Regions from separate parts of the Anaerocolumna chitinilytica genome, predicted to be linked through region 2. Evidence: riboswitches for the same ligand, from Rfam matches in the RefSeq annotation. Region 2 holds a riboswitch; each other region holds the start of a gene.
The links. Region 2 has a riboswitch for cyclic di-GMP ahead of bsdcttw_RS01455 (methyl-accepting chemotaxis protein). Riboswitches for the same ligand answer to the same signal wherever they lie in the genome.

Region 1 (3,809 bases), 2.3 Mb from region 2:
AGAAACGAGGTTATGTATGGAAGCGATAGCAATTATCCTTGTTATAGCAGGACTTGCAGCGATAATAATCAGTTGTTTTATGGTGGATAAAACCGATAAGAACAATGGATTTATTCCTTCAACTGTCCTGAATCAAACAGTGGGCGAAGTCAGTAATGAACTTCTTACGAAGGAGTTGAGACAGAAATTTGACGAGGCTTGTCAGGAGACTTCAGAGGGATATTTATTTAAACTGGAGAATCAATTAAGTCAGCTTTCCAATGAGAAAATCATAGCAGTTCATGACTTTTCAGAACAAATATTAGAGAAGATTAAGCACAATCATGAAGAAGTGATATTTCTTTATAATATGCTTGGTGAAAAGGAAGAAGAGCTCAAAACATTCCTAAAAAATGCAGACAGGCAGAAAAAAGTATTGGAAGAAAATATTCACCAGCCTGCCAGGACGGAAAAGAAGGAAGAGAAGACAGAGAAGACTGTTGGGGCAAGAGATTTACCGGCGAGGGAATTACAAGCCCCAGATAATCCTGAAGCAGGAAATAATTCCAATCAAAAAATATTGGAACTGTACTCCAATGGATTTTCTATTGTAGATATCTCACGAACTTTAGAAATCGGACAGGGTGAAGTAAAGCTTGTAGTCGACCTGTACAGACAAAAACAACAGTAAGAAATCCAATTAAAAGGTTTCGTTTTTTTAACAATATTTTTAAGGAATATCAAATAAGAATCTGATATTAGCGAAAGGATTATATGAACTTAAAATATTATATAAGAGGGATAGGTGTTGGAATACTTTTTACTGCTGTTGTTATGTCTGTTGCATTTCATATATTTCCAAATAAAAAACTAACCGATGCACAAATCAAAGAGCGGGCTACAGAACTCGGAATGGTAGAAAAGACAGCAGACGGGTCACTAAATGATTTACTTACGACTCCTACAGAGGCCCCTACAACTACCCCTGCACCAACAGATACTCCTGCACCAACGGACACCCCAACACCAACAGATACTCCTGCTTCTACAAAGACCCCGGCTTCTGAAGATACCTCAAAGGAAGGGAATTCCAAGGATACCAGTAATGCCTCAGGTGCCATCGAAATAAATATTACCCAAGGTATGACTTCAGAACAGGTATCAAAGCTTTTAAAGGAAAAAGGAATTATTGAAGACTCAGCTGCTTTCAGTCAATACTTGGTGATTAACAATTATACAAAAAGTATAAAAATAGGGAAGTTTCAGTTGAAGGCATTTACGACATACAAAGATATTGTGAATTTAATTATCGACAAATAAAATGTATATATCAGATGAAAGAAATTTGGATTTCATGAAATCAAAACAACAAAAAATGACTAAGAATGACAAATTATATAAATAATACTTGCTAAAAAGTGAAATATGTATATAATATAATATGTAATAGGTATTTATTACTATAGTACGGAAACAAAAAAATAATGCAAGATAAAGGCAAACCTGTCGAAAGGCAGGGACGCAAAGCCACGGGCCTAAAGCAGATGCAAAGGTAGCCGGGTTACCAGGTTTATTGACTAGCCATGGCTTTCTTGGCTAGCTTTTTCTTTTTATAGAAAAATTTGTAAATGATATAACGATAACAGTGCAATTGTAATTTTCACTATTGTTAGCAATATCTTGTAGACAATAAACAATCAACAGGCAGATTGCCATATGCATGGGAGATTATATGATACATATTAAGATCAGAGATATCGCAGTAAGTCAGGGATACTATATTTCCGACCATATCAAAAATAAAAAGATTATTTCTGAAAAGGCACAAGGAAATGTGGTGGTTGAAGAAATAGTGGATAAAAGTGAAAAATACAGCAGTATCAGGTATAATTGGCAGAATACAATTATGCTTTCTTTAGATGCAATACAGGAACTGTTCTTTAAAACCGATTTGTCCGGTGCTGACATGGATATGATTGTATTGTCCAGTCAATTGCCGGAATATGTGACACCTGCAACATCTGTGAAAATCCATAATGCTATCGGCGGTAAAAAAGAATGCATCTGTTACGATGTTAATTCCAATGGCTGTGGTATGACTCTTGCCTTTGATCAAATATCAAAATATATGTCGGTAAGCTCAAACATAAAGAGGGCACTCTTAATTGGATGTGATTATATAGATATGAATAAAAATAACTTAGGAGATGCAGCCTGTGCTGTAATCCTTGAAAGAACAGAAGATGAATGCGGAGTATATGATTCTTTGAGTCTTGTAAGAACAGAAGATAATGATGGATATCATTTCCCTTACGGCGGTTTTTCTAATCTGCTTATGATTAAAGAAGGAGCAGACTTCAAGTTCTCTTTTGTAGGAAAGAAAGCACATATCATGGATGTTGCAGAGGAATCAATTTATGAGATACTAAGTCGCAACAACCTTGGAATAAATGATATTAATATGTTCTGCTTTTCTCAGAATAACCGAGAGGGTCTTGAGCGTATTCGGGAGAGACTATATATAGATGCGGTGAATAGCCCATATATTGGAGATATATATGGTGATACAGGAACCAGCAGCCCCTTTATTGCTCTTTACGAGATGTGGGAGAACCAGCAGATCAAGCGTGGTGATTATTTTATCCTATGTGCATTCGGGAGCGGTACCCAGACCATAACATTACTTTGTAAATTTTAATTGAGAACCGGTTATAGAAGATTTGAATATTTCCTCTATAGCCGGTTCTTCTTCTTCTTATTATTATTATTATTATTTGTAAACTCTACTCCTGCTTGATTTGATAAGGTTTTTGTGATACCATAAGGTTCGCATGGAGATATATGAAAAGGCAGGAAAAATGTCTTTTCATGAAAATCACAAAGGAGATGGCAGTATGGGATTAAATGAAACACCCTCCTCTGACAGGGTGCATATTGGGTTTTTCGGTAAGAGGAATGCAGGCAAATCAAGCCTTGTAAATAAAATCACCGGGCAGGAACTATCAGTGGTGTCTGAATTCAAAGGTACTACTACAGATCCTGTATATAAAGCAATGGAGTTGCTACCAATGGGTCCTGTGATGATAATCGACACTCCAGGAATTGATGACGAAGGTTCCTTAGGAGAACTTAGAGTCAGAAAGACCAGGCAGGTATTAAATAAAACGGATGTTGCAATTCTTATAGTAGATGCAACTACCGGAATTAGCAATTCGGATGAAGAATTAATTACACTTTTCGGAGAAAAAAATATTCCATATCTTATTGTGTATAATAAAGTGGATTTATTAACAGAGGAAGCGTCTCCCGATAAGTCAAATGAAATTTATGTTAGCGCTATTACAGGAAAAAATATAGAAGCATTGAAAGAAAAAATTGCAATTTTAGCTCCCGTAGAAGATAATAAACTTCGAATTGTTGGAGATATTATACATCCTTCTGACTTCATAGTTTTGGTTGTACCTATTGATAAAGCAGCACCAAAAGGCAGATTGATTTTACCTCAACAGCAGACAATAAGAGATATTTTAGAGTCCGATGCCACCGCTATTGTGGTAAAGGAATATGAGTTGAAGGAAACCTTAGAGAATTTGGGAAAGAAGCCAAGTTTGGTTATAACAGACAGTCAGGTCTTCGCTAAAGTATCAGCAGACACACCAAGAGATATTCCCTTAACGTCCTTCTCCATCCTTTTTGCAAGGTATAAAGGGCTTCTTCAGGAAGCAGTAAAGGGAGTGGCAGCCCTGGAACAACTTACAGATGGTGACACCATATTAATATGTGAAGGCTGTACCCATCACAGACAATGTGATGATATCGGAACGGTAAAG
Region 2 (3,809 bases):
TGACTGGGATGAGAAAGAACTAGGCAAGGTATATGAAACAGATGTTAAAATCTGCACGGATTTAAGGCTTGCCATACCTTATATCATCAATCATACTGCTCCCGGTAAAAACACCGGTTTTACAAGACCTGCTGTCAATGGGAAGCTTGAAAAAACAAATACCGGAGTTAGCCTTCGTGAATTTATGGAGGAGCTTCCGTCGTATATGCCAAAAAACACCTACTATATGGCAGATATGGGAGAGTTCATGAACTTTGCCTTCAAATATCTTTCGATACCGGAAGGCGGAGATTTTGAGACCAACTTAAATTATGCTGCCATGGGTTCAGCAATCGGCGGTGCCGTAGGAGTACAGGTGGCATATCCTAAGAGATGTGTTGCAGTATTTGCAGGTGACGGGGATTTCTTTATGAATGGTATGGAAGTTCTTACTGCCAACGAATACGGATTACCCATTGTCTACTTTATTATCAATAATGCCATGCTAGGGTTTGTTGAGCATGGTCATCAGTTCCTTTTTGAAAGGGTAGTGAAAGGTTTTAAGCAGGAGAGAATAAGCATAGCCAATATGCTTGGAGCCTGTGGGATAAAAGCAATGGAATTAAGAGAAAACAGCCAGATAAAAGAGTTACCGGAGTTCTTAAAGAATCTGGACGGTCCTGCTGTTATTGAAATTATAACGGACGGCAGTGAAGGGGCTCCAAACGGAGACAGGCTTAAGGCATTACAAAAGCATGATTAATTAAAATACCAATAGTATAAGGAGGAATCATATGTTAACAGGTAAAACAGCATTAGTAACAGGCGCATCCAGAGGAATCGGAAAGGCAATAGCACTTAAACTGGCAAAAGAAGGTGCCGATGTTATTGTAAATTATGTAAGCAGCGAAGAATCAGCTCTTAAGGTACAAAAGGAAATTGAAAGCCTTGGAAGAAAAGCCTATATTTATCAGTGCGATATCGCTAAAAGAGATGAATTGGAAGCAATGGTAGCTTTCACCATTGAAAAATTCGGCAAAATAGATATTCTCGTTAACAATGCAGGAATTGTTCGCTATAACACGATTACTGATATGAGCCAGAAGGATTGGAATGATGTGGTGAATACCAATTTAACGGGTATGTTTAATTTATGCCAGTTGGTAGCTCCTTATATGATTAAACAGAACCATGGAAAAATTGTTAACATCAGCTCCCTCGCTGCAGTTAAGATGCTGCCTGCTTCCTATGGTTATACTGCAACCAAGGCAGGTATTTCTGCATTTACAAAGGTTCTGGGTACAGAGTTAATCGGAAATAATATTAATGTCAATGCCATTGCACCCGGAATTATTATCACCGATATGCTGGACAGCCTGGGAGATGCAGCAGAGGCCTATAAACAGCAAATACCTGCAAAGCGTTTCTGCGATGCGGAAGAAGTAGCTGAATTAGCATATTTCCTGTGCCAGGATATTTCAAGGTATATTGTAGGACAGACTATCGTAATAGACGGTGGATTGGCTTTATAGAGCATCTGCTAGAAATATTTCACACTTATGTAAATTTTAGTTATATAAAATTTGACTTTAGAGCAAGTTTTAGGTATAATCATATTATATAAATCGACATGGTGGGTTATAATAACAGAAAAAAACTCAAACCATGACACCTTTTTATTACGTATTAAAGCTAACTTTAAAAAGCAAACTTATTAAAAGATAAGGACGCAAAGCCGCGAGTCTAAGGCGCATGCTATGATTGTCGGGTTGCTGTAGTTAATGTAGCCATCTGTGGGAGACTGCATTTGGCTATTTTTATGCAATAAAAGACAGAGATTATTACATTAGGAGGTCTTGAGTGTGGAGAGTTATAATGAAAAGGGTACATTAAGGAGGATTTTAGTTTCTACTCTTGCTGTAATGTTTGGCAGCTTTCTTCTTTTAACAGCAGGAGCGTTTTTAAGAGTGCAGTCCTTATTAAAAAGCAGTGGTGAAGGACATGTTTCAAAGGGTGGATTTCTTGGCTTTATGCTGGTATTAGTCGTTGTGTTACTGGGACTTGCTGCTCTTTGCCTGACACTTATACTAAGAAACATGTTGCAGAAGGCTGCAGTAACAGAAGCTAATTCTGATTACAGCGAAGATAAGCCAAAAACAAATACAGAGAAGAACATTCATGAATTTATTCAGCATGTGAAGGAATCCGTAGATATCATTACCTTTTCTTCTGATGAATTGAAACGCTCCTCCGGTGAGATGAGTGATATTTCAAACAGAGTAACTCTTTCCATATCCCAATTGGCAGAAGGGGCAACCCAGCAGGCAGAATCCACGGAAAAGGGAAGCACCAGAATAAATAATATTACCGAGATGATAATCTGTATCGGTGATGACATGGCAATTTCGGACAAGGTATCCGATGAGGCTATTGAGGCTATAACAGATGTAAAAGAATCTATCCGTTTTCAGGAAGGAAAGATGGCTGAGAACAAAGTCATTACTGAGAATATGGGTGTTGCCATTACAGATTTAATGGATAAATCCAAAGAAATCGGTAAGATCTTAGAGGTTATAAAGGGAGTAGCCCAGCAGACCAATCTGCTTGCATTAAATGCGGCAATTGAAGCGGCAAGAGCAGGTGAACACGGAAGAGGATTTGCGGTTGTTTCTGAGGAGATCCGTAAGCTGGCGGAGCAATCAGCTGAATCCGGTAAGCAGATTACAGAGATTATCAACGATGTCCAACAGGGCATTGAAAATACTGTTATGCAGATCAAAAAAGCGAATACTCTTTCTCAAGAGCAGGAAAAAGCTTTTGAACATACAGTGAATTCAATCACAGATATTTCGGAAAAAGTGTTCTCCATTGGCGTAAAAGTAAAGGCGGTAGCCGGAGCTACCCAGTCTCTGACGGAAGATGCCAGAGAAGCGGAAGATATGATTGCTACCATTGCAAGCATATCAGAAGAGACAGCAGCAGGAACAGAGGAAGCATCTTCCTCCGTGGAAGAGCAGAACAACCTTATACAATTGGTTGCTGAATGCTCGAATGAGATGTATAGCATAGCACAGGTATTGAAACAAAAACTTGAAGAATTCGACGCAAAGTAATCAGAACCCGCTTGTCTTGGAGGTCTACTCCATTTCAAAATAAATTTTACTTTAGGAGGAAAAATTGTTATGTTAATAACACATCCAAAGGGTCTGTACTCCATAAACTATGATGCAGACAAAAAAATAGTTTATGAGACACCTGTAGGTCTCTGGACTAAAGAAGACTATGCAGAGTATCACAGCCAGTTTGAGAATAAGATTGGTCCTGCAATCAACAAACAACCATGGGTAATCGTCAGCGACTTAAGGAAATATAAAATGTCAGATTTGGGTGATGTTATGGCTAAGCACACCGAATGGCTGGCAGATAATAATCTGCAGTACGGAGCTATTATCGTAGACAGCGCAATTGTTAAAATGCAGATTAACAGAGCTATATCATCCAAGTTCCCTCAGCAGGCCTTTTTAAATGAAGATGAAGCAATGACCTGGTTAAAATCAAAAGGTTACTAAGATAATTAAGGGCTGTCGCACTAAATTTTGCGGCACCCTTTTCGCATTCGTGAAGTTTATCATATTTAGTTATGCAAAGAGCAGAGAAGTTATTATCTGACAGAGACACGTTCTCACCTGGTTGGATAATGACTTCTCTGCTTTTTTAGTGAGTGGTGTGGTAAATCCCAATGATCTTAAATCTTGTTCAAGCTGTCGCTTTACGATTTCAAATACGAAAGCAGCAGTCCCATTTTTTCAGTTGCATAATGTTGGAAAAAA
Region 3 (3,809 bases), 880 kb from region 2:
TACAGATGCAAATGGCCAGTTACTCTTTAGCGGACTGGAGTTCGGTAAGTACAAGGTATTAGAAATTGAAGCACCGAATAAGTATCAGCTTCCCACAGAGGGAGAGAGTGATCTGCTGGAGATTAAAACCGGTACAAATAGTCCTCTTGTAGTTCCGATGACCAATGAAAGTAAAAGAACATTAAAGGTCATAAAAGAAGATAAGGAAGATTCCGGAAAGAAACTGGAGGGAGCAGTCTTTAAATTGTTTGATGCTTCTAATATACAAATTGGTGATACCTATACCAGTGACAGCCACGGAGAGATAAAAATACCGGATTTAGATAACGGAACTTATACCTTAAAAGAGATCTCTGCACCGGAAAATTATCAACTGCCTCAGATTACAGAAACGGTGATAAATATCAATAGAGCAACTGACCTGTCCTCTGATGGAACCGGTGACAATATCGTTACACAAATTATCAAGAATGCATCTTTAAAGACCATTAAGATTATAAAGGTAGACTCGGAGGATACCAGCAAGACCCTGCCCGGTGCTGAGTTTAAATTATATGATTCCAATCATATTCTAATAGGAACATATACTACAGACAGCAATGGAGAAATTATTATATCAGGGCTTAAAGTAGGCAGTTATAAACTGGAGGAGACAAAAGCACCTGCTGGCTATAAACTACCGGATAATCCTGTGACGCCTGTAGAGATCACTTATGATACGGATTATGATACGATATTACCTTCTATTGGAAATGAAGTATACCGTTCAATAAAGATTATTAAGGTCGATAAGGATGATACCTCTGTTGTATTAAAGGATGCGGAATTTCAGTTATGGAAGGATGGAATAAAGGTAGCAGATAAGATTATGACAGATGAATCCGGAGTTGCTGTTATCCCAAATCTATTGTTAGGTAAGTATAAACTGATTGAAACAAAAGCACCGGAAGGATATATCACACTTTCTGACAGTCAGATTGGAATAGAAATTAAAGTGGGATCACCCATCCAGATTCCGATTACAGTAGAAAATGACCTTTTAAGAACCTTAGTAATTAAAAAGGTAGATGCAGGAAATACAACTAAATTACTGGAAGGAGCAGAATTCACAGTAAAGGCTCCTGATGGAACGACCAAAACACTTAAGACGGGAGCTGATGGTACTGCAGTTTTATCAGGATTAACTTTCGGCAGTTATGTGATAACTGAAACAAAGGCACCTACAGGGTACCTAATAATGAGTTTGCCGAAAACAGTTATTACTGATAACTCTCAAAAAATATTTACTGTTGAAATAGGGAATGCTCTATACATTCCGTCACCGAATCCATCACCGGAACCCAGTGTAACGCCCAGTCCTACACCAACACCAACTGCAGAGCCAACACCGACTCCGTCTAAGGGACCGGAACCAACGAATAAGCCTACGCCTACACCAGAGCCAATCACTGAGGCCACGAAAGAGGATACACCAAAAGGCGGTACGGTGCCTGTTCCAGATGGAAGTAAAACCGAGGTGGGAGAAAAACCAAGTAACGGAACGGTTAAAGTAGATGATAAGGGCAAATGGACGTACACACCGGATAGCGGCTATACCGGTAAAGATAAATTCTCTATCATTGTAAAACATCCCGATGGAAGCAAGGAAGAAGTTGTGGTTGAAATTGATGTGGATAAAATCCCTCTCGGAAATGTGAAACCGAAGCCGAATGACACGGCAGAGGATGTAAAGATACCAAAGACTGGTGAAACTGTTCCGTTAGGTTTACTGCCAGCTATGATAGGTGGTATAACCGGTGGTATTATAATGATATTCAGCAGAAAGAAAAAAACCAGAAGTTAGTGCCGGATAGTTAAGGAAGATTATTATTTAAATAAGTAACAGAGACTGCAAGTTCATTATTAGGGTGGATAAAATCCATTAATAACTGGACTTGCAGTTTTTTAATATTATCTGAATGTCTATTATTCAGACAAATATATAAAAAACATCGCAGTTGAAAGACAATATATAACATTGAACAAAATTACACCAAAATAAAAGCGAGAATTTTGTAGAAATAACTGTATTCAAGAAGTAAAGGCTATGATATAATAATGGCATAAATATTAGGAAATAGTCTACATATAAATCCGGTGCTTTCCACCGATAAAGGCAAAATCAGCGAAAGCTGATGACGCAAAGCTATAGGGCCTTATTTATTTTTATAAATTGGCAGCCAGTTACCGAAAGGGGAGTTTTTTGTGTATAATTTTTTAAAGAAAGGCCTGCTATTTATAGTAGCAGTGATTTTGCTATCCGAAAGTGTATATATACCTGAAATGACTTATGCAGCGGATGCAGCAGTCATAGACAAGAGCGAAATAAAGAACGGCATTATTATTGTTGATTATAACAATGAAACAACATCACTGGTGAGAATCACGAAAGACAGTTCTAAGTATATATATGATTTGTCAGGGGAAGTCAGAGTACCTCTTCAGTTGGGAAATGGTGACTATAAGATTGAAGTTCTGGAAAATATTGAAGGAAACAAATATCGTCAGGTTGCAGCAGAAACTATAAATTACAACGATGACAACGGTAAAACAGTATTTTTACAAAGCAATGAAATCGTTAATTGGAATTCAGATATGGCATCCATAAAGAAAGCGAAAGCTTTGACACAAAACGCTGTTACGGATACTGAAAAAGTTGCTGCAATTTATTCCTATATTGTAAAGAATATAAAGTATGACTACGAAAAGGCAGAGACAGTGCAAAACGGTTATGTACCGGCTATTGACGATGTATATACAGCGAAAGAAGGAATCTGCTACGATTACGCGGTACTTTTTGCAGCAATGCTCAGAAGTGTTGGAATACCGACGAAAGTACTGATGGGAACATCAACGGATGTGACTGAATATCATGCATGGAATCAGGTTTATATGAAAGATACAAAAAAATGGATTACGATTGACACTACAATCGATGCGGCTTTGAAAACGGTTAATATGGATAAAATGGCGAAGAAAGTATCACACTATAGTATAGAAAAGCAATATTAAACAAAATGAATAATCTGCCTTCCTTTTTTTATATTTTATTATAGAAAGAAGAAATATCAGTATACGAGGATATAATCCCTATGCTGATATTTTTTTGCTATAAAATATATTTATTACACATAATGATAAAAATTTATTGTAAAAAAATGATGTAATTAAAAATAAAAAAAAGATAAAAAACTGCTTGCATTATTGATTTTACTATAGTATAATTAGTACTGCTGTGACATTGATAGCGTAGAAGCGAGAGGTTGCTACATATAATGTAGGTTTTCCGTGGAGCGAATGTCAAGTTATGAAACTGGCGACAAGTCACTGTACAAATAAAGATTCTGCAAAAGATTATTTCGAGCAGATAAGTGTGGGTAACCCTATGTTTTCTTATGTGGAAAACGGAGAGTCTTAATTAGGCTTTAAAGACGGGACACACACGGCCCAGTGTACAGTCACCGCTTGTCGTACTGCTATTAAGTGCGAAAAGGAGGCGACTTTTTTTATGGCAAGTCAAGTAATGAGGATTACATTGAAAGCGTATGACCATCAGTTAATCGATCAGTCAGCTGCAAAAATCATCGAGACTGTAAAAAAGACAGGATCAAAGGTGAGCGGACCTGTACCCCTACCTACTAAGAAGGAAGTAGTTACAATTCTTAGAGCGGTACACAAATACAAGGATTCCAGAGAGCAGTTCGAGCAGAGAACTCACAAGAGATTAATCGATATCATCACACCTACACAAAAAACGGTAGATTCATTAT
Region 4 (3,809 bases), 2.6 Mb from region 2:
GACTTTAAGTAAAAAGTTTATAACTGCCCTTGCCTTCATCTTTTACGGAATAAAGAGCTTTATCTGCACAATTAATTAATTCCGTATAGGTTGCGCCATCTTCCGGATATACAGAAATACCGATACTTCCGGATATGTATACCGCCTGGTCTTCCACCTCATAGGCGGTACTAAGGGCTTCTCTAAGCAGATTGGCCTTGGTGATAATTCCATCAAGGCTATCAATGTTCCCGACGAATACGATGAATTCATCCCCTCCGATACGACCGATAATCTCTCCGAAGAAAATACTTTTAATTTTGTCCATAATATATACTAATATATTGTCCCCGGTTAAATGTCCGTAATTATCATTGACATGTTTAAAATCGTCAATATCTATCATCATTAAAATATGCTTGGAATTTCGATTGCGTTTTAAGTATTCATCAATAATTTCTTTTGTTGTAACTTTATTATACACACCTGTCAGCAAATCTCTCTTAGCCTTATATTCCAGTTTTTGCAGTTCCTTTTTATGCAGGTCAATATTTACCACTTTACCAATGACACTGATTGGTTCCTTATTCTCATCATAGATAGTCTTTCCCCTGATATGACACCAGACATACTCATTATTTGCATTTTTTATACGAAACTCCGCTTCCATCATTTCTTTTCCGCTTTTAAGAGTTCTTGCAAAAAGTTTGAGGTCCTGGCAGTCCTCCGGATGAACCATATTCTTATTGTACAGCTCTACCACTGAAAAATCTTCAATTACAGGTGTTCGTCCATAAACTTCCGTATATTTGTCCGCAAATTTCATAACATCTTTGTCAACCTTATATTCAAAAAGAATATCATTGGATATCTCGGCAGCAATTCGATATCTTTCCTCCTCCAGGGAAAGCTTATTCTGCATTTCTTTAAAATTAGTAATGTTTAATAAAACCGCAGAAAAGGCCTTTTCACCTTCGCGGGTTAAGGTAAAATTGCCATCCAAAAGTACATTAATAATATCACCGCTCCGGGTAATCATTTTAACTTCTATCTGCCGATAGGAGCCGTTTACAAACTGCTCTTTCAGCACTTTTATTTTCTCCTGATCCTCATCACAAACAAAGGATAAAAAACAATTATCATATTCTGTTTCAAACTCATACCTTTTATAACCAAAAATCTCATAAAACTTTGGATTAGCATACGTGACCTGATATCCTGGTTCCAGCAAAATATTAAGGAATCCTGTATGAACACTTTTGGTAATATAGGACAATTCAGCGGTAGCTTTTCTAACCTGATGATTACAGATTATACTGGAAACAAAACTTACAGTCAAAAAAAGCAACAGAATAAGAATCAATACCACTCCTCCATCTGTTTTTACCACTTCATATAGAGATTGATCATTATTAATTACCAGATTGAAAATCAATAAAACACCTGTCAATGCAGCCAAGCCAAGAGAAATTCCTATGGTGTTATTTAATCTGGGAATTCCTTTTTTCAGAATATAATCGGTTTTATTTTCTTGCATATTCCTCATCACCCTTCCAGATTTGTTTGATAAACTACTGCTTACCTAATACCCAAATCTGTTTCTTTCACAATACGAAATAGAAGGATACACACAAAAAAAGCTCGTTCTTAAAATCGAGCTTAGACTGAAATATATCCTATTTCGTGCAACTGGCTGTCATATCTGCATACAGATTTAGACCCTAAGCTTTGCGTCCTCATCTTTCAATGAGTTTGCCCCTATAAACATAGGTCCATTGTACTATAATTCGTGGAATTTTGCAATTCAAATCATGTACCATAATATTACATATTTCACCTGACTTACCTTCATTTTCCGTTACATAACGGAAATAAAAAAGAAGGAGGCTTAATAAAAACCTCCCTCATTTTGTACAATTTATTTCCAATTTTGAAAAATCACCGTAGCTTCGGTTAGATAATCTTTGCTGATTGTAATCGAAGTGTCATCTGCTGTTTTATATTCATCGGTAATCGGAACCGGATTACAGCCGCCTTTTACAACTTCTACCTGATCCATTGAGAAATGATTTCCGCAGTTCTGGCACACCAGCTCGTCTCCCTCTTGCTTGTAATAGCCTTTTCCGGAAGAATAGCAGACCTGGCAGGTATTAAAGGCTGTCCTAATTGTACCATCCGGAGCTTTTACCGCCAGCACTTCCAATTCAGTACCGTCAATCTTTGCAGGAAAGAACTTAGCTGTTTCCGTAATGTCCTTAACCGGTATAACAATATCACTGTCTGTTACTTTAGCTGCCCTTAATTTATCCGAATCTCCTCCGCTTCCGGCTGGTTTTCCAAAGCTATTGAAGCCAAAGGCAATTGCCAGTATTGCGAGAACAGAGATTGTAAGAATTAAGTATCTCGTCGTATTTGATTTTTTATTCTGTTTGTTCGTCATTCATTGATACCCCTTTTTTATTATTTTTACTTTTATGGTATTTAAAATAATGCTTTTATTTTATCAGTGGAATATGCAGATTGTATGGAGAGAGAAATAAAAAAGGGACTATCATTACAGTCCCTTTAAAGCCATGGCTTTATTTGAGATATTCTTTACCAAGTACCCGCCAATGTGTCAAAGCAGGAAATGGGGAAGGATCCTTCTCATCTTTTATAAGTTTGCACAATTTCACACTTTCTGCAATCATTCCGTTCAAATCATATATCTGATCCCTGCCTGTCTTATTTAATTGCAGTGTCATTGTACAGCCATTTCCAAAAATAACATCAAGCTGCTTCCAGTAATTATCATGGGGAAAATCTGACCTTAGATTTATTATCAGCTTATTCATTACAACAAGACGGCCAAAATCAATCTGAATTTCAGCATCCGGGTCCTCGTTATCTCCCCATGAGGTAAAGGGCCATACACCATGTCCGCAGGTTTCTTTCAGACCATCAATGGTATTCCTTGCGGCAAAGATAGATTCATCCCTTGTTTCTACACTTGCTTTGCAATGAGGAAATACCGTAGATTCATAACGCACATCCAAGGGATTTGTGCTGATATCCCTCTCTTCCTTCCATAACTCAGACGGTTGCACTGAAATATCCAGAATATGATATTCTCCTTCAAATGCCCCTGCAGGATATGGCATTCTATCTTCGCCAAAAGGAATCGGGAATTCAAATCTTCCGCCAATACTATAAACATCCGCCTTTTCAATACTAGCATCCAGCTTTACGCTAAGAAATTGGGGGTTATCCGTATCAATAACAATACGATCTCCATCCTTATACTTGTGAAATAACAAATGATGAATGTGTTCATTATCTTCTTGCTCCATGAAGCATTCATCTTCTTTATTATATAATGCAATCTTAATCATGTAATTCTCCTCTTCCTAAAAGGTAATCATACTCTCCTCTTCATAAATACCGATATTTTGCCGATACACCGAAGGACTCATTCCGGTTACCTTTTTAAACACTCTGGAGAAATATTTATCATCATGAAATCCTACCTTAAAGGCTATTTCATAGACTTTCATTTTCCCGTCGTGCATATAGGCACAGGCTCTGTTTATTCTCTCCTGATTCAGATAATCAACAAAACCACAGCCCAGGTTCTGGGTAAATAAAGTTGAAAGATATGCCATAGACAAACCGACTCTCTCAGCTACCAATGCAAGGCTTAACTCCTCTGTCAGATGTTCCTTGATGTATTTTTTTGCCATTTTAACCTGGTAATTTTTTTCTGACTCTAAAGCCGTATTCTTTTTTATTTTTTGTACTGCAAAACTTTCCAGCTTGGTAAGAATCTCTATTGCTTTGCAGGGCTTTAATAA

Region 1: another riboswitch for cyclic di-GMP. It lies ahead of bsdcttw_RS15970 (3-oxoacyl-[acyl-carrier-protein] synthase III C-terminal domain-containing protein); the one in region 2 lies ahead of bsdcttw_RS01455 (methyl-accepting chemotaxis protein).
Region 3: another riboswitch for cyclic di-GMP. It lies ahead of bsdcttw_RS22130 (transglutaminase-like domain-containing protein); the one in region 2 lies ahead of bsdcttw_RS01455 (methyl-accepting chemotaxis protein).
Region 4: another riboswitch for cyclic di-GMP. It lies ahead of bsdcttw_RS14830 (sensor domain-containing diguanylate cyclase); the one in region 2 lies ahead of bsdcttw_RS01455 (methyl-accepting chemotaxis protein).

What each region holds. Positions count from the first base shown of each region.
Region 1 covers NZ_AP023368.1:3,658,062-3,661,870, reverse strand. Annotated here, with positions in the region: gene bsdcttw_RS15980 (DUF6115 domain-containing protein) at 17-670, shown strand; gene bsdcttw_RS15975 (endolytic transglycosylase MltG) at 754-1,299, shown strand; cyclic di-GMP riboswitch class I at 1,466-1,548, shown strand; gene bsdcttw_RS15970 (3-oxoacyl-[acyl-carrier-protein] synthase III C-terminal domain-containing protein) at 1,712-2,677, shown strand; gene hydF ([FeFe] hydrogenase H-cluster maturation GTPase HydF) at 2,874-3,809, shown strand, end outside.
Region 2 covers NZ_AP023368.1:322,751-326,559, forward strand. Annotated here, with positions in the region: gene bsdcttw_RS01445 (thiamine pyrophosphate-binding protein) at 1-742, shown strand, start outside; gene bsdcttw_RS01450 (SDR family NAD(P)-dependent oxidoreductase) at 774-1,511, shown strand; cyclic di-GMP riboswitch class I at 1,674-1,756, shown strand; gene bsdcttw_RS01455 (methyl-accepting chemotaxis protein) at 1,842-3,092, shown strand; gene bsdcttw_RS01460 (hypothetical protein) at 3,162-3,548, shown strand.
Region 3 covers NZ_AP023368.1:5,060,076-5,063,884, reverse strand. Annotated here, with positions in the region: gene bsdcttw_RS22135 (SpaA isopeptide-forming pilin-related protein) at 1-1,843, shown strand, start outside; cyclic di-GMP riboswitch class I at 2,145-2,231, shown strand; gene bsdcttw_RS22130 (transglutaminase-like domain-containing protein) at 2,245-3,051, shown strand; gene rpsJ (30S ribosomal protein S10) at 3,548-3,809, shown strand, end outside.
Region 4 covers NZ_AP023368.1:3,390,862-3,394,670, forward strand. Annotated here, with positions in the region: gene bsdcttw_RS14825 (putative polysaccharide biosynthesis protein) at 1-12, shown strand, start outside; gene bsdcttw_RS14830 (sensor domain-containing diguanylate cyclase) at 5-1,516, opposite strand; cyclic di-GMP riboswitch class I at 1,661-1,746, opposite strand; gene bsdcttw_RS14835 (DUF2318 domain-containing protein) at 1,898-2,419, opposite strand; gene bsdcttw_RS14840 (carbohydrate-binding protein) at 2,559-3,350, opposite strand; gene bsdcttw_RS14845 (response regulator transcription factor) at 3,366-3,809, opposite strand, start outside.